4 regions of the Paenarthrobacter sp. OM7 genome follow, and region 2 is predicted to be linked to each of the others. Evidence: riboswitches for the same ligand, from Rfam matches in the RefSeq annotation. Region 2 holds a riboswitch; each other region holds the start of a gene.
What was found. Region 2 has a riboswitch for cyclic di-AMP ahead of QEH68_RS05280 (C40 family peptidase). Riboswitches for the same ligand answer to the same signal wherever they lie in the genome.
Positions count from the first base shown of each region.

Region 1 (5,727 bases), 220 kb from region 2:
GTTTGGGGAGGGGCGCCCAACGCTGGGCTAGGGGGCGAATGCCTGAAACTTCTTGGGGTGGAAAGTTAGGCTTGCATTCGACAACAGCGGTCATCATGGCCAGCGGGTGTGCTGGACCAGGTTGCTGCGGCTGCAGGTGCTGTTGAGTTCTTGTTCACATTGGAAGTGTGCAACGTAACAATGGCAACACGCAAGTAACAAAGCGCCGAACCGTCCACATTTTGAGACGCAGAGGTCTTTTGTGTCGCAAATCACAATTCAGTTCTGACCTTAAATGAACGTCTTTCAATTCTGCCGCGACTGCCTTTTTTGGTGCCCTGCCGAATTTCCTTCGCTTCAGGGGGCATTTGGCGCATCTGCCTCCACGCGAACCCTGCCTCCGCGGAATCTCACGATCTGAAACACCTGTTGTCCAATCGCGGAAACGAAAATCCCCGCATTTTCGACCCCGTGTCCCCGCAAAACGCCTCACTCTCGGACGTGAGAGAGCGTCGGCCGGAAACAAACGGGACGTGAGAGAGCGTCGGCCGGAAACAAACGGGACGTGAGAGAGCGTCGGCCGGAAACCAACGGGACGTGAGAGAGCGTCGGCCGGGGCCGGACACGTGTCACCGCACTTCCACGTCGCTAGTGTTGACTTCACAGCGTTCTCACAGGACCGGCAAAGCGCGGGCTAACCAGCAGATCGGAGAGTTGTCCCATGGCCTCCTCGCACTCCATGACCAACAACCTTCCCCAACTCTCCCACCCGGACGGCTCCCCTATCCGTGCCCTGGTGGTGGATGACGAGCCCAGCCTCGCTGAGCTCATGAGCATGGGGCTTCGAATGGCCGGGTGGTCAGTTGCTGTTGCCGGCGACGGCCCTGGGGCCGTGAAGCTTTCCAAAGAATTCCGGCCCGATGTCCTCGTACTGGACGTCATGCTTCCCGGATTCGACGGTGTGGAAGTCCTCAACCGCATCCGTGCGTTTGCCCCGGAAGTTCCCGCGCTTTTCCTCACAGCCAAGGACGCCGTGCAGGACCGCATCGTCGGGCTGGCTGCCGGCGGCGACGACTATGTCACCAAACCCTTCAGCATGGAGGAAGTCCTCCTGCGACTGCACCGCCTGGTCCAGCGTTCCGGCGTGGCCGCCATGGACACTGCCGAACTGGTGGTGGGTGACCTTACCCTGAACGTGGACACCCGTGAAGTCACCCGGGCCGGCGAGGACATTCCGCTTACCGCCACCCAGTTTGAGCTTTTGCGCTACCTCATGGAGAACCCTAAACGAGTGGTCAGCAAAGCACAGATCTTGGACCGTGTGTGGGACTACGACTTCGGTGGACAAGCCAACATCGTGGAGCTCTACATTTCCTACCTGCGCAAGAAGATCGAAGCAAACCACCCTCCGATGATCCACACCATCCGCGGCGCCGGCTATGTCATCAAGCCTGCGGACTAGGCGTTGAGCACCCTTTCAGGAGTGGCCAAAAAGTCACACCGCAGTTGGCTCAGCCCCTCCGCGTGGCACCTGCGTACCCGACTGGTCCTGGTCGCCATGGCCTTGCTGGTCGCCATTTGCGCTGCCGTGGGAGTGGTCAGCTACGCCTCCATGGACATGGTGTTCAACAAGCAGCTCGACCGGCAGTTGGAGCAGGCGTCAAGCCGCGCGACCAGCTTCGGCAGGCCGCCGTCGAACTTTCCGTCCTCCCCCTCCGGAAGGCCGGACCCGCTGGAAGCGCGCGGCCAGGCCGCTGGAACGCTGAACGCACGGATCGATGGAACAACCGTGATCAATCCAGGCGTTATTGAGGCCTCCGGCAAGCGGGCCGAACTCACGGCGGACGACAAACAGATTCTGCTGTCGTTGCCCCGGGACAACCGGCCTGTGGACCGATCGCTCTCCTATGGGGATTACCGGCTCGTGGCCGTCGAAACTGCCGGCGACGTGATCGTGACGGGACTGCCTCTCGCGGACAAGCAAAGCGCCGAGGCCTCGCTGGTGTGGACCATGGTTCTGGTGTCGCTCGGCGGACTGGCTGTGATCGGCCTCGCGGGAACGGTAATCATCCGGCGGACCATGCGTCCATTGGAGCAGCTCTCCGAGGTAGCCACCAAAGTTTCCCGCCTCCCTCTCGACGCCGGTGAGGTGGCACTTGCGGTGCGGGTCCCGCCGTCGGCCGCCCATCCCGGAACCGAAGTCGGCAGCGTTGGCCATGCCCTCAACCAGATGCTGAACAACGTCTCCAGTGCTTTGGAAGCCCGCCAGGAAAGCGAAACCAAGGTGCGCCAGTTCGTCGCGGACGCGTCGCACGAACTTCGAACGCCGCTTACGGCCATCCGCGGTTACACCGAACTGTTGAGCATGACCGAGAACTTCACCGATGACGGCCGAAAGTCGCTGGCACGCGTCCGGAGCCAGTCCGAACGGATGACCACCCTGGTGGAGGATCTGCTGCTGCTTGCCAGGCTGGACGAAGGCCAGGCGCTCAAGATCACGGACGTGGACCTCACCCAGTTGGTGATTGAAACTGTCAGCGACGAGAAAATCATGGCACCGGACCAGATTTGGCAACTCCAACTCCCGGATGAACCCGTCACGGTCCGCGGCGACGTTACGCAACTGCACCAGGTCCTGGCCAATCTTCTCTCCAACGCCCGTAAACACACCGATGCCGGCACCACGGTGGTCACCAGCGTGATGCTCTCCGCGGACGGCAGCCCAGTGGTGACCGTAACGGACAACGGGCCCGGCATTCCAGAGGATTTCCAGGGCCGGATCTTCTCCCGTTTTGCCCGCGCCGACGCTGCGAGATCGGGGTCCGAGGGCACGTCCGGGCTGGGTCTGTCGATCGTTGAATCCATCGTGGAAGCTCACGGCGGCAGCGTGCACGTGGCGTCCCGTCCAGGGCGCACGGAATTCACCCTTCGATTCCCTGCCGTCGCCACCGAACAGAAGTTACGAACCCAGCAAGGCGACTCACCGTCGTCGTGATCTCTGTTACCTAAATGTGACTTCTACGAATTCCTCCTGTACCGTCGAAAGGGTGGGTCGCCCCAACTGGCCCACATCCGGGATGCGCCGAGCTCTGCCACTTCCCGGAGTCCGTACTTACTCCGAGGCAGAGACGGGGGACCCAGAGTCTCCGGGACCAGGCATTTATGCCGGACCCTTGGGGTGAAGCCGCAGCGTGATGCGCGGCCGGATGACCTCATCCGAACCCGACAGCTAACTCCGCAGGCGCTGAGAGGTAAACACACATGTCTGAATTTAATGATCAGACGCGCCCTTCCGCGCGTCACCGCGATGAGCACAACGCACCGTTGACCAAGTCGCAGGCTGTCCTCAAGAACGCTGCCCGCCAGGGCAAGTCCGGCCACCGCATGTCGGTTGTTGCCGGTGTTGTAGCTGCTGCGCTGGGCGTTGCATCGCTCGGTACTGCTGCCAACGCCGCCCTGACCCTTCCCGAGGTAAGCCGCGTTGCAGAGACCCAGGCGAATGCCCAGGTCAGCAACAACAAGACAGCTGAAATCTCCGCTTCCTTGGATGCAGCCGCTGCAAAGGGCGCCGCTGACAGGGCAGCCGTGGACAAAGCCGCAGCCGAAAAGGCCGCAGCCGAGAAGGCCGCGGCGGACCAGGCCGCCGCTGAAAAGGCCGCCGCCGAGAAGGCCGCTGCCGACCAGGCCGCCGCTGAAAAGGCCGCCGCTGATGCTGCAGCCAAGCAGGCCGCCGACGCCGCTGCTGCCGCCGCCGCTGCCGAAGCTGCAGCTGCTGCTGCCGCCCCCAAGGCCGTGGACGATCCCGCCGCTGCCAAAGCCTACGCTGCCAGCATCCTTGGCAACTACGGCTGGAGCGCCAGCGAAATGACTGCGCTGAACACCCTGTGGGAGAAGGAATCCAACTGGAGGACGACCGCCACCAACGCTTCCAGCGGTGCTTACGGCATTGTCCAGTCGCTGCCGGCTAGCAAGATGGCAACCGCGGGCGCTGATTGGCAGACCAACTACCAGACCCAAATCAAGTGGGGCTTGAACTACATCAAGGAACGCTACGGATCCCCGTCGGCCGCCCTGGGCTTCCACTTGGCCAACAACTGGTACTAAGCCAGACTGCTTGATTACCGCGCCGGTTGCCGCCGCCCGCACCAGTACAGACTGGAGCGGATGGCGGGAACCGGCGCGGTTTTCGCGTTACACAGACTCCGGTTCGGCTTCCAACGCGCTGCGCACCGCCGCGATGGACGCAGCAACATCCCCTGCATCCGTGGTCCAGTTACTCACCGAAATCCTGAGGATTTCACGGCCACGCCAGGAGGACCCGGACATCCACACCGCGCCCTCGGCCATCAGCCGTTGCGTGACACGGTGTGTGCGGTCATCACTGCCGAAGCTCACCGATACCTGCGTGAACACGACGTCGTTGAGCACCTCGACGCCCGGGATCGCGGCGAGCCCCTCGGCCAACGCGCGGGCGTTTGCAGCGAGCCGCTCCACCATGGAGATCACCCCGTTACGGCCCAGTTGCCTCAGCGCCGCCCACACAGGGATGCCCCGGGCACGGCGGGACATCTCAGGCACTTTCTCGAAAGGATCTCCCGGACCGGCATCCGTGGCAATGAGGTAACTCGTGTGAACACTGAAAGCACGCCTCAAGGCTTCCGGCCTCGCGACGATTGCCAAGCCACAGTCGTAAGGAACATTCAGGGTCTTATGGGCATCCGTGGCCCAGGAATCTGCTTCTTCCACTCCGGCCAGGCGGGCCCGCAGCGTCGGGCTGACAGCGGCCCATAAACCAAAAGCGCCATCCACGTGCACCCAGGCTCCGCGATCGTGGGCCACGGCTATGGCTTCCTCCATGGGATCAAAGGCGCCGGAATGCAGGTTGCCCGCTTGAAGGCAGACCAGCGACGGTCCGGGCTGCTGATCCATGGCCTCGGCAAGCGCGTCGGGGAAAATTCGTCCTTCGTCGTCGGCGTCTACAGGGACGCACGCCCCCAAGCCGAGATACCGCAACGCCAAATCCACTGCGGCGTGGCGCTCCCGGCCTGCAAAGGTGGTGATGCGCGGGGCGCCGGTCAGCCCAAGAGCCTCCAGGTCCCAGCCTGCCTCGTCCATCAAGTGTTGGCGCCCGGCCGCAAGTCCCACGAAGTTCGCGGTGGTGGCACCAGTAGTGAATCCAACGTCGGCACTTGCAGGAAGGTGGAGAAGCTCCAGCAGCCACGCGGCGGCCGATTCCTCAACGGCGGCTGCCGCCGGTGTGGCGAATCGAAGCCCGGTGTTCTGGTCCCACGCCGAAACAAGCCAGTCTGCGGCCATGGCCGCGGGCAGGGTTCCGCCCATGACCCACCCAAAGAACCGTCCGGACTGGATCGCCATGAGGCCCGGTTCAGCCAGCGCGGCGAGCTCATCAACTACCTCAGCGGCATCGGTGGCTTCGTCAGGCAGACGCGGCAGGATGCTCTTGGCCACCTGATCGGCATCGGAGGACGGGCGGACTGAACGTGTGGGGACCGACGCAAGCCAATCACCGGCGTGGACCATGGCCCGCTCCAGTGCAGCACCGTACGCCTCCGGCATCGCAGACATGCGCACAGCCTACGCCCGGATCATCTCTCTTGGAACAGTCTTTAACCCGGCGGTATTAAAGGGTCAGCGTGAGGAGGTGCCCGCCGTCGTCGTCCTTCACTGCGGTGACCGTCACGGCCGAGTAGTCCGGGATGCGCCACATGCCGTCTTCAAGATGACCGG
Region 1 is NZ_CP123579.1:910,691-916,417, reverse strand. Features, by position in the region: gene QEH68_RS04315 (response regulator transcription factor) at 701-1,441, shown strand; gene QEH68_RS04310 (HAMP domain-containing sensor histidine kinase) at 1,445-2,974, shown strand; cyclic di-AMP (ydaO/yuaA leader) riboswitch at 3,050-3,235, shown strand; gene QEH68_RS04305 (hypothetical protein) at 3,241-4,083, shown strand; gene QEH68_RS04300 (aminotransferase class V-fold PLP-dependent enzyme) at 4,171-5,565, opposite strand; gene QEH68_RS04295 (HAD-IA family hydrolase) at 5,621-5,727, opposite strand, start outside.
Region 1: linked by a shared signal. The riboswitch ahead of QEH68_RS04305 (hypothetical protein) and the one ahead of QEH68_RS05280 (C40 family peptidase) in region 2 are both predicted to bind cyclic di-AMP.

Region 2 (5,727 bases):
TTGACAACGCAGAACGTCAGGGGCCGCCGCCGCGCGTCCGGCCCCGCTGCTGAGCTGCGGCCAGCCCGCGTCGTATCGGAGATCCGGCCACGCGACACCGAACGCCAGGTGCGTCGCCGCAAGAGCCCGTTGCGCCAGGTTGCCGATTTCGCCGCAGCCAGTGGTGTAGGGCAAAAGGCCGGAGTTGCGCTTGCCGCCACCGGACTTGCCCTGACTGTCGGTCTGCCGGCCACCAGCCCGGTCATGGCAACCTCGGAATCCGGTCAGACCGAGTCGGCCCTGGCCGTCACCGGGGGCAGCCAGCCCGAGGTTTCCGCCGCTGCATCAGCCAAGATCGACTTCAGCCGTGCTGCGGTAGCTACCGCCGCCGACCCCGACGGCAAGCTGAAGCAGCTGCTCAGTGCGCAGTCCGCCGACAGCATCCAGCGTGCCTCGTCCACGGGCACCATGGCCAGCCCCCTGGACACCCTGACCACGGCTTCCCCGTTCGGCTACCGCATCAGCCCCCTCACAGGTGGTGCCGGTGACTTCCACCGCGGCCAGGACTTCGTGGCCCAGTGCGGCACCGCCGTCCATGCCGCGGCCAGTGGCAAGGTCACCTTTGCCGGATGGCACGAGTACGGCGGAGGGAACCGCGTGGTGGTAGACCACGGCAACGGCCTTGAGACCACGTACAACCACTTGTCGTCCTTCACCGTCAAAGTAGGCCAGACGGTCAGCCGCGGCGACACTGTAGCGCTGAGCGGCACCACGGGCGCCTCCACCGGCTGCCACCTCCACTTTGAAGTACAGGTCAACGGTGAAGTTGTTGACCCCATGGGCTGGCTCTAAGTCCAGTTGATGGTTGTCTCTCGCATTCGTGACACACCCCGTGACCTGAATGTGACATTCGCGTTCAACTGTTGTACCGTACAAAGCGCATCGGCTTTTTAGGGGGCCGGTGCACTTGAGTGGATTGCCTAGCTCTGCCACCACTCGAGGTCCGTTCGCATAAATCGTCTGGCAGGGGCGGGGGAACCACTTCTGGTCTTCGCAAGAAGGCCTTGGGGTTAAGTCGCAAAGCTTCCTTGAAGCAGCGTGGCCGGATGACTCCCATCCGAATCCGACAGCTCACCTCGCAGGCATTGGGAGAGGCTACCTTCGTGTCATCACGCACTACCCCTGCGCGCCACCGCGCCGAATCGGTTCGTACGAACCCCTTGAACACGCTTTCCAAGGCTGTTTCATCCAACGCCGGTACCGTTGGCCGTCAGGCCGTCGTACTGGCAGCAGCCTCAGGCCTCGTCCTCAGTGTCGGTCTGCCGGCCCAGGCAGCGGACACCGACGTTTCCAAGTCGGAAGCCTCCAGCACCCAGCAGATGGTCACCACTGCGGTAGTCACCGCAGAGCCCACCGCCACCGTTTCCTTCGAGAGCCCCGTAGTGGCCACCAAGGAAGCTCCCAAGGTTGTGCAGCGCGCTTCGCAGACCACCCAGCGCACCGCGGCCAACGGCAACCAGGCCACCGCAGGCGCCGTGACTGCGAAGTCGTCCGAAGCCAAGGATGCTGCTTCCAGCGCCGCCGCTTCCGGCCTCGCCGCGATCGCCTACACCGGAATCGGCCACCCTTACGTTTGGGGCGGCACCACGCCCAACGGATGGGACTGCTCCGGCTTCACCCAGTGGGTCTACGCCCAGGCCGGCATCAGCATCCCGCGCGTCAACGCCTGGACGGCCATGAAGCCCACCAGCACTCCTGTCCCCGGTGACCTGGTCATGCAGAACGGTGGAGCACACGTAGGCATCTACGTTGGCAACGGCATGATGATCAGCGCATTGAACCCGGGACAGGGCACGCTCCTGCACTCGGCTGCCTCCACGGGCACGTCCTCCTTCTTTACCCTCCGCTAGAAACAATCCGGTTCGGGGTTCGCCAGCATGCCCCCAAGTGCTGGCGCGCCAATGAGCCGCGTGTACCCCAACTGCACGCGGATACGAAAAGAGAAAACCATGACCAGTGCATCCAAGGTTGCACGGCATCGCGCTGAGGCCCCCAAGACCAGCTCGCTTGCCGTGATCGCCAAGGCCGTCAGTGAAAACGCCGGCGGCGTCGGCCGCCAGGCGGCTGTTATTGCCGCAGCTTCAGGCCTGGTCCTGACCGGCAGTGTTGCTGCCAACGCGGCCGACACCACCGTGGACCGTGAGTCCACCGCGACGTCCACCCTTGACGTCCAGTCGGTAGTCCAGGCCACCATCGCTGCGGACTCCACCGTTGCCATCTCCTACGAGCGCCCCGTGGTCACCACGGTGCAGGCTCCGGCCCCCGTAGAGAAGAAGGCTCCTGCGAAGGCAGAAACCAAGAAGGCAGCAGAAAGCACGGCAACTGCTGGCAACGCCACACTGGCCGTCAACACCGCGGCTCCTGAGGCAAAGGCTCCGGCCGCTGCAAGTGGCTTGGGTGCTGCAATTGCCGCTGCCGCCTATGCGCAGCTCGGCGTCACCCAGGACTGCACCATGCTGGTAACCAACTCCCTGGCAGCTGTTGGCATCAACTTCCACGACTGGCCGGCCGGCTACCTCTCCCTCGGCCGCACGGTCAGCGCAGCGGAAGCGAAGCCGGGCGACCTCGCCTACTACGCCAACGGCGGTCTGGCCGGACAGGCCCACATCGCTGTATACGTCGGCAACGGCCAGGCAGTCCACGGTGGATGGAACGGATCCACCACGGCACTGTTCAGCGTCAACGTAGGCTCCGGCCCGGTTTTCATCCGCGTGAACGGCTGATCCAGCCTTTGGTTTTGACAGCAACACCCCGCAGGCTCAGGCCGGCGGGGTGTTCTGCTTTTAAGGGACGGATTCGGCTCCACGCCTCTTAACCTCGCATGAACTCTTGGCGACACTGCACGGGAAACGACGGAAAAATTCGTTGATACGGCATATGAGTGCTTACCCTTATCTTGTCGATCCACAGCCCGTACAAGCAGAGGGCAGCCGGCCCTCGTGCCCCTGACGGGTGCGGCCGTGAAGAGGTACGTGCATGCGCACACTCGTTCTGAATGCTGGATATGAACCGCTGGCGGTAATAACATTCCGCCGGGCGCTGGTCCTTGTGTTGACTGGGAAAGCTAGCGTAGTGGCCGAAGGCGACGAGCCTGTCGTCGGGCCACAGGAGATTCTCGGACGCCCCTCCGTGATCCTCCTTAACCGCTACATCCGTCCCCGGTACAACAGGATTACCGCCGTGAGCCGACGCGGGGTCCTTCGCCGCGACGGCCATCGCTGCGCCTACTGCGGGAAAACAGCCCACACCATAGACCACGTCCACCCCAAATCCAGGGGCGGCGCGGATTCCTGGGAAAACCTGGTCGCGGCGTGTCTGAAATGCAACAACGCCAAGAGCGACCACACGCTGGCTGAAATGGGTTGGAAACTCCGTTTCACGCCTGGAGTGCCCCAGGGAACCATGTGGCAGATCAAAGAACTCGAGAAACCTGCGCCGGACTGGGACCCGTTCCTGTTGCCGGAATCCGCCGCCTGATCGATTTCTGCTGAACTCCGGCCGCCCCGGTAATCTGGGCGAATGGAGTTCAATGCCGTGATTCTGGCGGGTGGCAGGGCCACCCGCCTCGGTGGCGTGCCCAAGCCGTCGTTGATGTACGACGGCGGGACGCTCCTTTCGCACGCCCTGCAGGCGGCCCGGGGTGCGTCAGCTGTGGTGGTGGTAGGTCCTGACGCTTCAGAAACGGGCGGTGAGCCGTTACCGGTCGAGGTGCTGCGGGCCCGGGAGGAACCGGCATTTGCGGGTCCGGCCGCTGCTATTGCTGCCGGGTTGGCGGCGATGAAGGACAACGGAAACAACGCTCCCTGGACGCTCGTCCTGGCATGCGATATGCCGCACGTGTCCCGTGGCGTTTCGTTCCTCTGGAAAGCCCTGGAGGCCCACGCGGGGGTGGACGGTGCCATGGCTGTCTCGGCCGATGGCCGGAAGCAGCCCCTCCTTGGTGCCTACGGCACCAGTGCCCTCGAACGGGAAGTGGCTCAAGCTTCCGAAGGTTCCGGGTTAACGAACGCTTCAGTGTTCCGCCTGCTTGCTAGGCTGAACCTGCTGGAAGTAGCCGTCCCCCCAGGCTCCACGGATGACGTGGATACATGGGAGGACGCTGCGGCCCTGGGCATTGACTACAAGTTGGAGGCGGACGTGAAGAGCCAGGAAGAGACGCTCGAGGAATGGTGCCGCACACTGCTGCAGGCATTCGAGCTTGAAGGCGTTGAAGTGGACGTAAATGAAGTGCTCGCTGTTGCCGGAGTGGCGGCGCACTCAGTGGTGCGCCCCGCAGCGCCCTTGACCACCTTCATTGCCGGCTACGCGGCGGGCATGGCCCGCGGCATTGGCCAGGCAAGCGATGATGCGTCCATGAATGCCGCCTTGGAACTGGCCCGCAAAGTTGCCAAGGAGTACTCGGAGTCCGAGGCTGACGCCGAATGACGGAGGCCCCCGCCGAGGGCCATCACGCGGCACACACCTGGCAGGAGGCCCGGCAGCGGGCGTTCGATTGTGCCGCTCCCATCCCTCCGGCTCCTGTCCCGCTCAGGTCAGCCCTCGGCCGCACCCTCGCTGCCGATGCCCGGGCGGTGCAGGATATGCCGCACTACGCTTCCTCAGCCATGGATGGGTGGGCCGTCAACGGAAGCGGTCCGTGGATCCTGAGTGAACCGGGCCAGAGGCTTGCTCCCCACCAAGCAAGTCCCATTGTGACGGGCGGGCTGATTCCGCCGGGTGCCAAGGCAGTTCTTCGCAGCGAGAGCGGCGTCATAACCACCGACGACGACGGCCTTCCGGTCCTTGCACTGGGCGGAACCGCCAAACCCGGCGAACCCCGCAACGGCCAGCACATCCGTAAAGCCGCAGAAGAGGCGGCGGCGGGGGAGGTCTTGCTTACTGCCGGAACCGTGCTCAACCCGGCCCACATCGCTTTGGCTGCGCTGGCCGGTCTGGACCAGCTGGAGGTCCTCGGCAAGCCGCTGGTCAGGTTTCTGCTGACGGGCTCCGAGGTTGTGGCACAAGGGGTTCCGCTGCCCGGACAAGTGCGTGATACTTTCGGCCCGCAATTGGGCGCTGTGGTGGAGCTCCTTGGTGGCATCGCAGGAGAGCAGCTCAGGGTGGGCGACAACTATGAAGAATGGATTTCCGCACTCCAGGACACCGAACCGGCGCTGGACGAGCTGACAGCGGATGACCCTTACCAGGAAACTGAGCCCCCGGCGGACGTCGTCATCACTACCGGCGGGACCGGTCGGTCCGGGACTGACCACTTCAGGCGGGCCGTGGCTGAACTCGGCGGCCGGCTGTTGATCGACGGCATTGCCATGCGCCCCGGTCATCCTGCCGTGCTGGCTGAACTGCCCGATGGCCGTTTTGTGCTGGGCCTGCCGGGAAATCCACTTGCCGCGATGATGGCGCTGTTAACGGTGGGTGCGCCGTTGCTGGCGGCTTTGGGTCATCGGCAGCTGGACGGGGTAGGTGAAGTTCCTTGCGGCGCCATGATCGACGCGGATCCCGGCCGGACCCGCCTGATGCCGTTCAAGCTGGTGTATGGCCTGGCATCGCCGGCGCAGCACACGGGTCCCGGGATGATGCGGGGCCTGGCCGGCGCGGACGGGGTCATGGTGGTACCGCCCCACGGAGTCCAACTGGGCGAGCTGGTCCCGGCGTTTGCCTTGCCGTGGGGCAAACCGTTGCCCGCGCCCA
Region 2 is NZ_CP123579.1:1,127,264-1,132,990, forward strand. Features, by position in the region: gene QEH68_RS05275 (M23 family metallopeptidase) at 1-831, shown strand; cyclic di-AMP (ydaO/yuaA leader) riboswitch at 957-1,138, shown strand; gene QEH68_RS05280 (C40 family peptidase) at 1,143-1,889, shown strand; gene QEH68_RS05285 (NlpC/P60 family protein) at 1,989-2,762, shown strand; gene QEH68_RS05290 (HNH endonuclease) at 3,016-3,516, shown strand; gene QEH68_RS05295 (NTP transferase domain-containing protein) at 3,559-4,464, shown strand; gene QEH68_RS05300 (molybdopterin molybdotransferase MoeA) at 4,461-5,727, shown strand, end outside.

Region 3 (5,727 bases), 640 kb from region 2:
GCAGCACTACGCAGGTAGTCGCCGGGCTACTCAACGTTGCGCAAGGTTGCTGCCCGTTGAGCTGTGGACGCCTTGGCGCGACTCACTGCGAACGACACTCCCGCAGCCACCAGCAGCGTGAGGATCGCAGCTGCCATGTGGGTGTAGAGGAGGAGGTGTCTGTCGCCGCCACCGGACGCGGCCCCGGTTGGCACATCCCCGGTTGGCACATCCCCCAAGACCGGGCCGCCGTGCAAGTGGTCCAGTAATCCGCTGCCGGGAAAGTACCCTCCGAAAGCCTCGAAACCGAAGTGCAGCAGCTGCTGTGCCAAGCCGGAAAGGAGGAGCAGCAGCAGCGGTCCGTGCACCCAACGGGAAATAAGTTGGGCGGCGAGCGCACACAAAGCGGCGAATGCCAGGAGGACGGGTAGGGCAGGAGCGCTGCCGCCCGCCACCATGTGCGCTGCGAGTCCCAGAGCCACAGCTATCGGCCCTGCCACCCAAGCCCACTTGTCCTGCACAGGAGTTCCGCGCATCGCCATCCTTCCCTCCCCACAGAGTAGGCGGAGGAAGGCGGCTGGAAAAGGGAACGCTAGGCGAGCAGGGCGTTCACCAGTCGCGCGGCCACTTTCGCGGTGCGGTGATCGATATCAAACTCCGGGTTCAGCTCCGCTATGTCCAGGTGCAGGAGCTTCCCGCTCGCAGCAACCTGCCGGCAGACCGCGTTGATCACTGGCAAAGGCACGCCATAGGCTGCGGGTGCGCTGACCCCGGGCGCCACGGATGCAGGCATCACGTCCAGGTCGATGGTCAGGTACAGCACGTCCACGCCGGCCAGGAAATCGGCAACAAAAATCTCTACTGCCTCCGGCGTGCACAGCTCATCGAGCAGGTACTTCACTCCCAGGCGATCGGCGGTGTCGAAGAGGGTGCGCGTGTTGTTCGGCTCCGAAATTCCGACGACGGCGTACTGCAGTTCGCGGCCGGCGGCGGCTTCTGCGTGGGCCATCTGCAGGAACGGCGTACCCGAGCTCGGTGTGGGTTCGTCGCGAAGGTCAAAGTGGGCATCCAGGTTCAGGACACCAAGCCGTTTGCCGCGGACCGTGTCCGAACCGGCCACGCCAAGATAACTGGCGAACGCGGTTTCGTGGCCGCCGCCCAGCACCACGGTGAGGTTTCCGGCGTCGAGCAGTTCCGTAATGGCGCGTCCGGCGCGCTCTTGGCCGGCTTCCAGTGAGTCCTCCTCCACCACCACGTCACCGGCGTCGAACACGTCCCGGTCAAGATGGAACGCCAGCGGACCCAGCGCCGTGCGGATGGCAGCGGGAGCCGCAGCAGCACCGACCCGGCCCTGGTTGCGGCGCACTCCGGCATCGCTGCAAAAACCAAGCACGACGGCGGGACGCGAGGCAGTTGCGGGCGCGGGCGACGTCAGGGGTGCTACTGCCTGCCACCAGCGGCGGTGTTCAGTGCCGTCTCCGTCAAAGCGGCCCGTCCACGGCCCAGGGTTGACGTCTACGGCGAGGGTGATGCTGGTTTCCATGCTTCAAGCACACCCGAACGGGCACACGAAAACCAGCTGTCCCAGCAGGCGGGTGTCTGAAACTCCGGACTTAGGTCCGCAGGAGACTTACTTGACGCCCAGCAGCTCCTCCACGGTTCCAATGCCGAAGAACAGCAGGAACGCAGCGGCCACGGCCCACATGAGCGGGTGGACTTCGCGGGCGCGGCCCTGGAAGGTGCGGATCAGGACGTAGGAGATGAAGCCGGCACCGAGGCCGTTGGCGATCGAGTACGTGAACGGCATGAGGGAGATGGTCAGGAACGCAGGGATGCCGACACCCCAGTCCTGCCAATCGATCTTGCCCACCTGGGAGACCATCATGAAGCCCACAACCACCAGTGCCGGGGCCACGGCTTCGAAGGGTACAAGGTTGATGAGGGGCGTGAAGAACATCGCCACCAGGAACAGCACGCCCGTGACGATCGAGGCGAGGCCGGTGCGGGCACCTTCGCCGATGCCGGCGCCGGACTCAACAAAGATCTGGTTGGACGAAACGGACGCGCCACCACCCACGATCGCGCCGAGGGCGTCCACCTGCAGGACACGGTCGACGTTGGGGATGTTGCCGTCTTTGTCCACGGTTCCGGCCTCGTTGGCCAGTCCCACCATGGTGCCCATGGCGTCGAAGAAGATGCTGAGGAGGATCACAAACGCCAACAGTGCTGCAGCGATGAAACCGAGGTGCTGGAACGCGCCGAACGGGTTGGCCTTGCCGATGAGGGACAGGTCCGGGGCGCCCCACTCCGAGAGGGTGGGAGCCACGAGGGACCAGCCGCGCGGGTTGACGTTCTTGCCGTCGAAGCTGGGGCCGATGTGGAGGGTGAACTCGAGGATGGCTGCCAGTGCCGTGGAGACCACGATGCCGATGAGGATGGCGCCGCGGACCTTGCGGACCACCAGGGCGATGGTGAGGATGAGGCCCACTGCGAACACCAAGGTAGGCCAGCCCATGAGCTTGCCATCCACGCCCAGGCCCAAGGGAACCGTGGTGCCGGCGGCGTCGGGAATCCGGCGCACAAAGCCTGCGTTGACCAGGCCGATCAGTGCAATGAAGAGGCCGATGCCCACCACGATCGCCGTTTTCAGCGCTTCCGGCACGGCTTTGAACACGGCAGTACGGAAACCGGTCAGCACCAGGATGAGCATGGTGATGCCGGAGAGGACCACGAGGCCCATCATGTCCGGCCAGGTGAGTTCCGGGTGCGAGGCGACCGTGACGGCAACGAAGGCGTTGACGCCCAGCCCGGTTGCAACGGCGAACGGGTGCTTGGCCCACGCGCCCATGAGGATGGTCAGGATGCCCGCCACGAAGGCCGTCGTGGCTGCGACGGCTGTGAAGCCGAGGGATGCCCCACTGGAATCCGCCCCGGAGAGAATCAGCGGGTTCAACACCACGATGTAGCTCATGGCGAAGAACGTTGCGAAGCCGCCACGAATTTCCCGCGAGTACGTGGATCCACGTTCAGTAATTTTGAAGTAGCGGTCTACTGCAGAACCTTGCTTAAGCATGAAAGACTCCGGGGATCGGGGGGAGTGTGCCCTCAAATCCTATGCGGTCCGGTGCAGGCGCTCCGGACGATTCGCCTAGTCTGTAAGGAAGCCAACACTAGGAGAAACCGCCCCATGCGTACCATCCGCCCGCTTCTGGCCGCCGTCGTCGCTGCTCTTGCCTTCGCGTCCGCCCTGCTGTTTACTGCGGCGCCGGCGTCTGCCCACGACGTCGCTGAATCCACGACGCCGGCCAGTGGCACCAGCGTCACGGACGTCCCGGCGTCGGTTTCCATCACGTTCAACAACCGGCCGCTCGCCATCGGTTCGGGCGTCACGGTCACTGCGGGCGGCGAAAACTGGGCCGACGGCCCGGTGGAAATCATCGATAACCAGGCGGTCCAGAAGCTGCGCGAAGGCGCTCCGGCAGGCGAATACACGGTGGTCTGGCGCGTCGTCAGCAGCGATTCGCACCCCATCGAGGGCACCTTTACCTTCACGGCCACCGCAGGAAGCACGACGACGGCCAGCGGCCCGGCGGCAGCCTCTCCGTCCGCATCGGCTCCGTCCGCTTCGACACCTTCGGCGGCGGTGCCGACGGCGGGAACCGCGGCCCCGGGCACTGCGGCGTCGGGAACCGGCAACAGTGAGCCCGCGGCCGACGCCTCCCAGCCCTTCCCATGGAGCATCGTGGGCCTGGCGGTTGTTGCTGTTGGTCTCGTTATTTTTCTGGCTGTTACTGCCCGCAGGAAACTGGCTGCTTCGAACGACCCTGAGGGCCCTTCTCCCGCGGAATAACGGGGTTTTCTACGTAGCTGCGAAGATCTCGAAACGGTTACTGCGACACGCCAGAAGCGTACTTCTCGTTACTTAAATGTGACTTCCGCGTGATCATCGCGTACGGTGGTACCTGTGCCTGTTCCACGTAGCGGGCACTTCCGGTCTGATTGCCTAGCTCTGCCGCAGTCCGGAATCCGTTCGCAGACAAACCTTACGGCAGAGACGGGGAACCCATTTTGGGCCGCTTTCGAGCGTGCCTTGGGGTGAAGTCACGATGCTTCCGCTGAACAGCGGGAGATAGTGGCCGGGTGACTCCCATCCGAATCCGACAGCTAACCTCGCAGGCATCGGGAGAGGCTCTTTCATGTCTTCACGCATTCTTCGCGGCCGTCGTAAGGCGGACAGCGTACGTCCTAATCCGTTCATCTCCATCTCCAAGGCAGTTGCCAGCAACGCTTCCGGCGCTGGCCGCCAGGCAGCTGTTATCGCAGCAGCCTCGGGCCTTGTGTTGACCGGCTCCATTGCAGCTCACGCTGCTGAAGCTCCGGTTCAGCGGGATTCCAGCCCGGCCACGGTCGCTGAGACCGTTTCGGCCGACGCTCCCACCCAGGTTGTTACCGCCCTGGCTACGGCTACGGTCAACTTCGAGCGCCCCGCTGTTGCTTCCGTTGCAGCTCCGGTTATCGAAAAGCCTGCACCGGTTGCTCCGGCTCCTGTCGCCAAGAAGGCAGCAGTCACCACTGCCGCCGCCAAGGCTCCTGTTGCCAAGGCTGCTGCAGCCGCTCCGGCCGCTGCTGCTCCCGCTCCTGCGGCTGCTGCTGCTCCGGCTGTTGGTGGCGTCAATGCCGCCATGGTTGCCTCGGCTTACGCCCAGATCGGCATCATGCAGGACTGCACCGCCATGGTGGAGCGCGCACTCGGCTCCGCAGGCATCCCCGTTGGCGACCTCGGTCCCATGCAGTTCATGAACTACGGCAAGGTTGTCAGCTCACCCCAGCCCGGTGACATGATCGTCCAGTCCGGCCACGTCGCCATCTACATCGGCAACGGCCAGGCCATCAGCGGTGGCATCAACGGCAACCAGACGGGTATCCACCCGATCAGCTGGTTGACCGCAACGGGTCCCCTGACCTACGTACGCGCTGGCGCATAAGCCTCACGCTTCAGTTCAAAGGCCGGTGTCTTCGAAGAGTTCATCTTCGAGGGCACCGGCCTTTGGCGTTAAGTTATGTGCGGAATAGTTCGCAGCCAGGTTTGATCTGCTAAGCGGTGGCGATGCCCGGCCCTGCAGGGAGGGCCACCTTGGACGATATCGCCTGGCCTACAGCCTTTGCCTGCCGAAGTACTTCCTTCGGTGTGGGCGTAATGAGCTCGCCGACTCCTACAAGGTGCATCCCGACGGCCCGCATTGCGGCTACCAGGTTTTGGCCGATCGCTATGCCGAGTTCCGCCAGCATTCGGCGCAATTGGCTCTGTGCGCAGCGCGTGACCACAATATGGTCGGCCAGAAGAACACCGTTGGCAGTGTGGACGGCCCACTGGCGGCGGGTGGACTCGAGGGGGCCGGAGGCGTGGAGCCCCGTCCTGAGCCCGGCAGTGGTCATGCTGGCGGCCAGTCCATAGCCGATCTGTTGGGAAGGGTCGGAGCCAAGGAAATCGAGGCGGACAGCCCGTGTGGTGCTGCGGACATCCAGGTGATGGCTTGCGGCGTAGTTCCGCAGGTGGCGGAGGATCTCGTTGCGCTCCTGCATGGCTGCGGGATCGGCTGCATCGCAGCGTTGGAGCATTCCGGTGTGGACTGACGGACCCGTTGCGGACAACGTGCCGAACCCGTCCACCACAATGGAGCCCACGCCGTAGCGGCTGAGCTCACTGGCAACTGCCAAGCCGGACAAGCCGGCTCCGATGACCACGGT
Region 3 is NZ_CP123579.1:485,129-490,855, forward strand. Features, by position in the region: gene QEH68_RS02380 (hypothetical protein) at 27-515, opposite strand; gene hutG (formimidoylglutamase) at 572-1,522, opposite strand; gene QEH68_RS02390 (NCS2 family permease) at 1,610-3,052, opposite strand; gene QEH68_RS02395 (copper resistance CopC family protein) at 3,167-3,829, shown strand; cyclic di-AMP (ydaO/yuaA leader) riboswitch at 3,980-4,172, shown strand; gene QEH68_RS02400 (NlpC/P60 family protein) at 4,176-4,964, shown strand; gene QEH68_RS02405 (FAD-dependent monooxygenase) at 5,074-5,727, opposite strand, start outside.
Region 3: linked by a shared signal. The riboswitch ahead of QEH68_RS02400 (NlpC/P60 family protein) and the one ahead of QEH68_RS05280 (C40 family peptidase) in region 2 are both predicted to bind cyclic di-AMP.

Region 4 (5,727 bases), 1.6 Mb from region 2:
GAGGACGCCCTTGCCACCGGCGGGAGCCATCAGCGAGGAAGCGCCCACCACGACGGACAGGCGGCCTGCTACCTCGGACATCGGAGCGAGCAGCGGAAGGGTGCGGCCTTCCTGCACGGTTTCGTAAGCGATGGCCGTGACGCCGGAGTTGATGAGCTCGGCGGTGAGCTCGGGTTCTGCGGCGAGGTGCAGGTAGGTGAAGAGGATGAGGCCCTTGCGGAAGCGGTGGTACTCGGCCGCGATGGGCTCCTTGACCTTCATGACCATGTCCGCACGGCCCCAGACGTCGTCAGCTTCGTTGACGATTTCGGCGCCGGCGATCGAGTATTCCTCGTCGGTGATGCCCGAGCCGAGGCCTGCGCCACGCTCAACCAGAACGGTGTGTCCATGGGTGCGGAATTCGTGGACACCTGCGGCCGTGATGGCTACGCGGAACTCGTTGTTCTTGATTTCTTTGGGGACGCCGATGATCATCTGTGGGCTCCATCGTTAGCGGCCTTTTCGGCCGAAAATGTGTTGCGGGCTGTGATTCCAGAATAAATCCGGCTGTGAGGCAGGCGACATGGGTTTTGCCGCGCACAGGCGGAGGCGCCCCGGAAACTCAAGGATCTTCACCTCTGCAGCTCGACATTTGTCGAGCCCTGGAGCGTCAGGTGTCGCCTGCTGTTGGTACGCTTTTCTGATGCAGCAGGACGTGGAACAGATCGTTGAACGCGTGGCGTTGAAGCTGGGCCGCGGCCTGTCCCTCGAAGACCTCGACGGCGTCCTCCTCGCGTACAGCTCCAACCAGTCGCACGCCGACCGCGTCCGCGTGAACTTCCTCCTCAGCAAGCGTGTCCCCAGCGACGTCAGCGCGTGGCAACTGTCCCACGGCATCGCCACGGCGGTGCGTCCCGTCGTCGTTCCCGCCAACGAGGAACTCGGAATGTTGGGCCGCGTCTGCGTGCCGCTCCTGGTGCGCGGCTTCCGCGTGGGCTACTTGTGGGTCCAGCTGGACGTTGAAGAGCAAAGCCCGACGGCGATACTCGCCGAGTTGCCCGGCGTGCGTGATGAGTTGGACCTGTTGGCGGGTTTGCTCCTCGATTCAAACACTGCAGAGTCGGAATTCCGGCGCAGGCGTGAGCAGGAGTTCCTCTCGGCCTGCAGTGGCGAATCGAATGCCGTGGCGGCCGTGGCCGGGTGGAAGGAGATCCAAGGCCGCGGTCCATGGCAACTGGTGACCATCCTGGACGCGGACGGCGCGAGGTCCGACGTCGATCCCCTCGCCGCAACCCTGACGCACCGAACAGCTGCACTGCAGTCCACCATCGGCGTCAACGCTGCGTTGTTCAGCGCCGGAACGGAGACGCATTCCGTGGTCCTGTTTCGAGAGTCCGGTGGTCGGGCGGACCACGCCCAGGTGCTGGTCCACTATCAACTGGAACTCGCCAAGCGCTCCGGCAGGGCGGTGGACCGGGTAATCCTGGGCATCAGCGAGCCGTTCCAGGTGATCCGGCAGCTCGCAGGAGCGTACCGGCAGTCCAAGGTTGCAGCGCAGGCTGCCGCCGTCGATCAACCCCTCGGCGAGCTCGTGGACAGCCGGGCCGTAGGCGTCTATCAGCTCTTCGACCGCTTGCTGGCGCCCGGAGGTTGGGACGACACAGGTTCCGTGCACTTCCGAACGCTGGAGGACCAGGACAAGAACGGCGAACTCCTGCCCGTCCTGGAACTCCTCTATGACAGTGATGGTTCAGTGCAGGACGTCGCTGCCAAACTCCATCTCCACAGGAGCAGCATCTACAACAGGCTCGGCCGGATCCGGCAGCTCATCGGCGCTGACCCGTTGAGCGGAGTGATCCGCGTCGAATTGCACGCTGCCTTGAAAGCCCGCCGCTGGGCCGGCAGGCCGCGGATCTGAGGTTGTCAAGAACAATGAGCAGGCGCCCGGTGCGGGCGCCTGCTCATTGGTATGGTCTTGCTTTACGGGCGCCTCAGCCGCTGGCAGCTCCAGCGGCCCAATCGACGCCGGAACGTGGCCGTCCGGCTGCTGCTGCAGTACCGGCTGTGCCATCCCACATGCGTGGTGGTGCGTGGCAAGCGGGTGCTCATTTGAGGGTGTCCTTTGCCGCGTCAAGGATTTCTTCAAGTGCCGTCCCGGAGGGCTGCGGCGCGGTGGCCGCACTGGGCTTGCCCGAGGGCTTGGGTTTGGTGGTCTGCGTGGGAGTCCCCGTCGGCGTGGGGGTAGGAGCCGGCGTGGGTGTGACCGTCGGTGTGGTTGTGGGCGTCGGCGTCGTGGGTGGCGTGGTGATCGTGTCCGACGGCACCTCGCTGGGTGCCGGCGCCGGCTGGGTGGGGATCGGGCTGGCGGTGGCCGGGTCCGCGGCGATGGTTGACGGCACTGCGGACGGGACCCATACGGGGTCGGCCAAGGAAACTTTCGGGGTGGGAACCGACGACGGCGACCCTGGTGCGGGTGCCTCCGGAACCGTGGCCGGTTGGCCGCCTGCCGACGTCGCAGCAGCTGACGCGGAGGGCGATGATGCCCTTGAGTAGGAGGCGCTGGGCGCGGGAGCCGCGGAGCCTGAATTCCGGTCGGCGCCGCTGGCTTCCTGGGAGGGGGTCTCCTGGCCGAAGAATGGCAGCTCGAGGGCCTGCCCCAGGGTACCGGCTGTCAGGACCAACCCGAGGGCGCCGGCCACCACGGCCATGCGCTGGCTCATGTGTTTGACGGATGCAGCTTTCCGCAGGACCGTATGGGGTTCCCGGCCCGGCGAAGAGCCGCCAAAACCCGACTTGGCGGCCGTGGGCGCAGCTGCCGGTTTGCGTAGGTCCTTGCGGCTCGCCAGTGCTGCCGAGGCCGTTGCGGCCGCCGCGACCTGGGCAGGGGACTTGCCCCGCGGTGGCTCAGTGCGGGCGGACTCGGCCACCACCGGAATGGCGGCAGTTACGGGCTCCGGGGTGTCGGGTTCCTGAGAACCGTGGTTCGGGGCGGCCTGCTGCACGATGGGAATGGCCGCGGTAGGAGGCCCTGGCGTAGTGGAGGCCGGAGCTGCAGCCTGTGCTGCCTCCACGACGGGAATCGCCGCAGTTGCGGGTTCCTCCTGTGCGGCCGTTTCCGGTGCCGGCTGCGAGGCCGGTGCTTCAGGCGCGATCACGGCCCGTGCCGCACGCTCCCGCTCGGCCGCGCGCTCGGCCGCGCGCGCGGCTGCACGCGTGGTGGGTGTTGCGACGGCTGGGATAGCCGCAGTGGCGGCCTCCGGCGTCGTGCTTGTCGTTCCGGGTGCGGCCACAGTGTCTGGCTGCGCGCTGAGGGGGGATCCGCTGGGGTGGGCCCGACGGCGTCCGGTTGGCTTGGTGCGCCCGCGTTCAGTCTCGGCGCGGCGCGGCTGATCCATGGTTGGGGACATGGTGGTTGCCTCTCAACGCCTTCGAGGTTAGCTGTCGGGTTCGGACGAGGCCGTCCGGCCGCCGTAGCGGCTTCACCCCAAGGACTTGGGAAAGTCCGGGAACTTTTGGGTCCCCCGCCTCTGCCGCGGGTCTGGCGGATTCCGGAATGCGGCAGAGCTCGGCGTCATTCCGGAAGCGGCCCAGCGGAGATACGGGTCGCCCTACGACGGTACATGAGCCGGAAAGTAAAGTCACATTAATATAACGGACGGTAGGCCTCCCCGGATGAGAGGGTCCTGGCGCTTAGGCTTCGGGGCCGGCGCTGGGAGCTCCCGGTGCGGCAGCCACCACGGCCAAGATATCCATCGCCTGGGACTAGCTTCCGCGTGCACCGGCAGGTAGACATTGTCTATGGACCTGCCTGTGATGCCACCCGTCTCGCCCATGCTCGCCAAATCCGTTCCGGCCATCCCCGATGTTGGGCACTACGAGCCCAAGTGGGACGGCTTCCGGACCATAGTCTTCAAGGACGGCGATGAGATCATTCTGGGCAGTCGCAACGAGAAACCCATGACCCGCTACTTTCCCGAACTGGTGGAGGCGCTGCGGAAGAACCTTCCGGACAAATGCGTGATCGACGGCGAGATTGTCCTGATCGAGGGCAACCGGCTGGAGTTCGAGGTGCTGCAGCAGCGGATCCACCCCGCGGACAGCCGGGTCCGGATGCTCGCCGAGAAGACTCCGGCGTCCATGATCGCGTTCGATATCCTTGCCCTCGGCGATGACGACCTGATGGGCACTCCCTTTTCGGAGCGTCGGGCCATCCTGGAACATGCGCTCGCCAAGGCGGAGCCGCCCGTTTACGTCACCCCTGCAGTCACGGACCTTGAGCGTGCAAAGGAATGGTTCGTGCAGTTGGAAGGCGCAGGCCTGGACGGTGTGCTGTCCAAGCCCCTGGATGGGACGTATTTGCCCAACAAGCGCGTGATGTTCAAGACCAAGCACGAGCGCACTGCGGACTGCGTGGTGGCCGGCTTCCGCTGGCACAAGACCGCGAAAGTTGTGGGGTCCATGCTGTTGGGTCTTTATAACGACGCCGGCCGGCTCCAGCATGTGGGGGTGGTGGCCTCCTTCCCCATGGCCCGCAGGGAAAGCCTGGTAGCTGAGCTCGAGCCGTATCAGGTTGAACTGGGCGAGCATCCCTGGGGTGAGTGGGCCAGCCAGGGCGACGGAGCCGGCGGTTCCAGGATTCCCGGTGCCCAAAGCCGGTGGAGCGCGGGCAAGGATTTCTCGTTTGTGCCCCTGCGTCCCGAGCTGGTCATCGAGGTGGCCTACGACTACATGGAGGGCGAGCGGTTCCGGCACACCACGCAGTTCAGGCGGTGGCGGCCGGACCGAACGCCGGAGAGCTGCACTTACTCCCAGTTGGAAGAGCCGGCGGATTATGATCTTGGGGAGCTCCTGGGGCTGCCGTAGCTTGGCGCCCGCAGTTGCTTACTCCTCGTGTCCTTGGTCGCTGCTCATGCTGCCCTCGGCCGGCGGGGTTTCTCCCGGAGGCACTCCTCCGCCGGGTTCCAAGCCCGTGACGTTTCCGTCGAGGGGATCGGGGTTGGAGGATGCGGCGGGGTCCTCTTCTTCGTCCTGGCGCAATTCGGGGTCGGCGTTGACGTCATCCTTGGTGGTGGCCGGGGGCGTTGCGGCACCGTAGGGGCCAGTGGCGCCGGTTGCGCCGAAGCCTTGCTCGTCCTTGTTATCTCCAGTGTTCACGATCGGCCCTTTCGTAAGCAAACTTACTAATGCGATGGCTTCGCCAGCCTAGCCGGGACGCGTGGACTCATCAAGGCGCCTGGCCGTGAAGCGCTGTCGCTGCAACGAAACTCCGGATGGCGTCCGCCACGGCCTGGGGCCGCATGTGTTGCGCTACATGCCCGACGCCGGGGATCTCCACCAAGCGCCCCTGGTCAACGGCCCTCGAAAGCCGAAGCGACCAGTCCGGGCCGGCCACGTTGTCGCGGCTTCCCCTTAGGACCAGCACAGGGACCTTGATACCAGCCAAGCGTTTCTCGGTGGGGTACGTCATCATCACCGGCAGTTCAGTAAGGTACCAGCGCGGACCGCAGCGGAGATAGTCCGACGTGACGATCAAATTGGAGGAGGGGCTTTCGCGGAGCATCCCGTCAAGGAGAAGAGCCACGGACTGGCGCCTCACGTTTTTGTGCCGCGAATCAACCACTGGCCCCATCAGCACCACCTGGCGGACCCGATCCGGTGAATGCAAAGCCGCCTCGATAACAAACTGCGCACCCATCGAATGGCCCACCAAAACGTACGAACCGATGCCGCGGGAAGCGAGGGCCTCCG
Region 4 is NZ_CP123579.1:4,255,361-4,261,087, reverse strand. Features, by position in the region: gene ald (alanine dehydrogenase) at 1-474, opposite strand, end outside; gene QEH68_RS19590 (helix-turn-helix domain-containing protein) at 683-1,897, shown strand; gene QEH68_RS19585 (hypothetical protein) at 2,085-3,386, opposite strand; cyclic di-AMP (ydaO/yuaA leader) riboswitch at 3,389-3,533, opposite strand; gene QEH68_RS19580 (ATP-dependent DNA ligase) at 3,778-4,842, shown strand; gene QEH68_RS19575 (DUF6480 family protein) at 4,861-5,133, opposite strand; gene QEH68_RS19570 (alpha/beta hydrolase) at 5,204-5,727, opposite strand, start outside.
Region 4: linked by a shared signal. The riboswitch ahead of QEH68_RS19585 (hypothetical protein) and the one ahead of QEH68_RS05280 (C40 family peptidase) in region 2 are both predicted to bind cyclic di-AMP.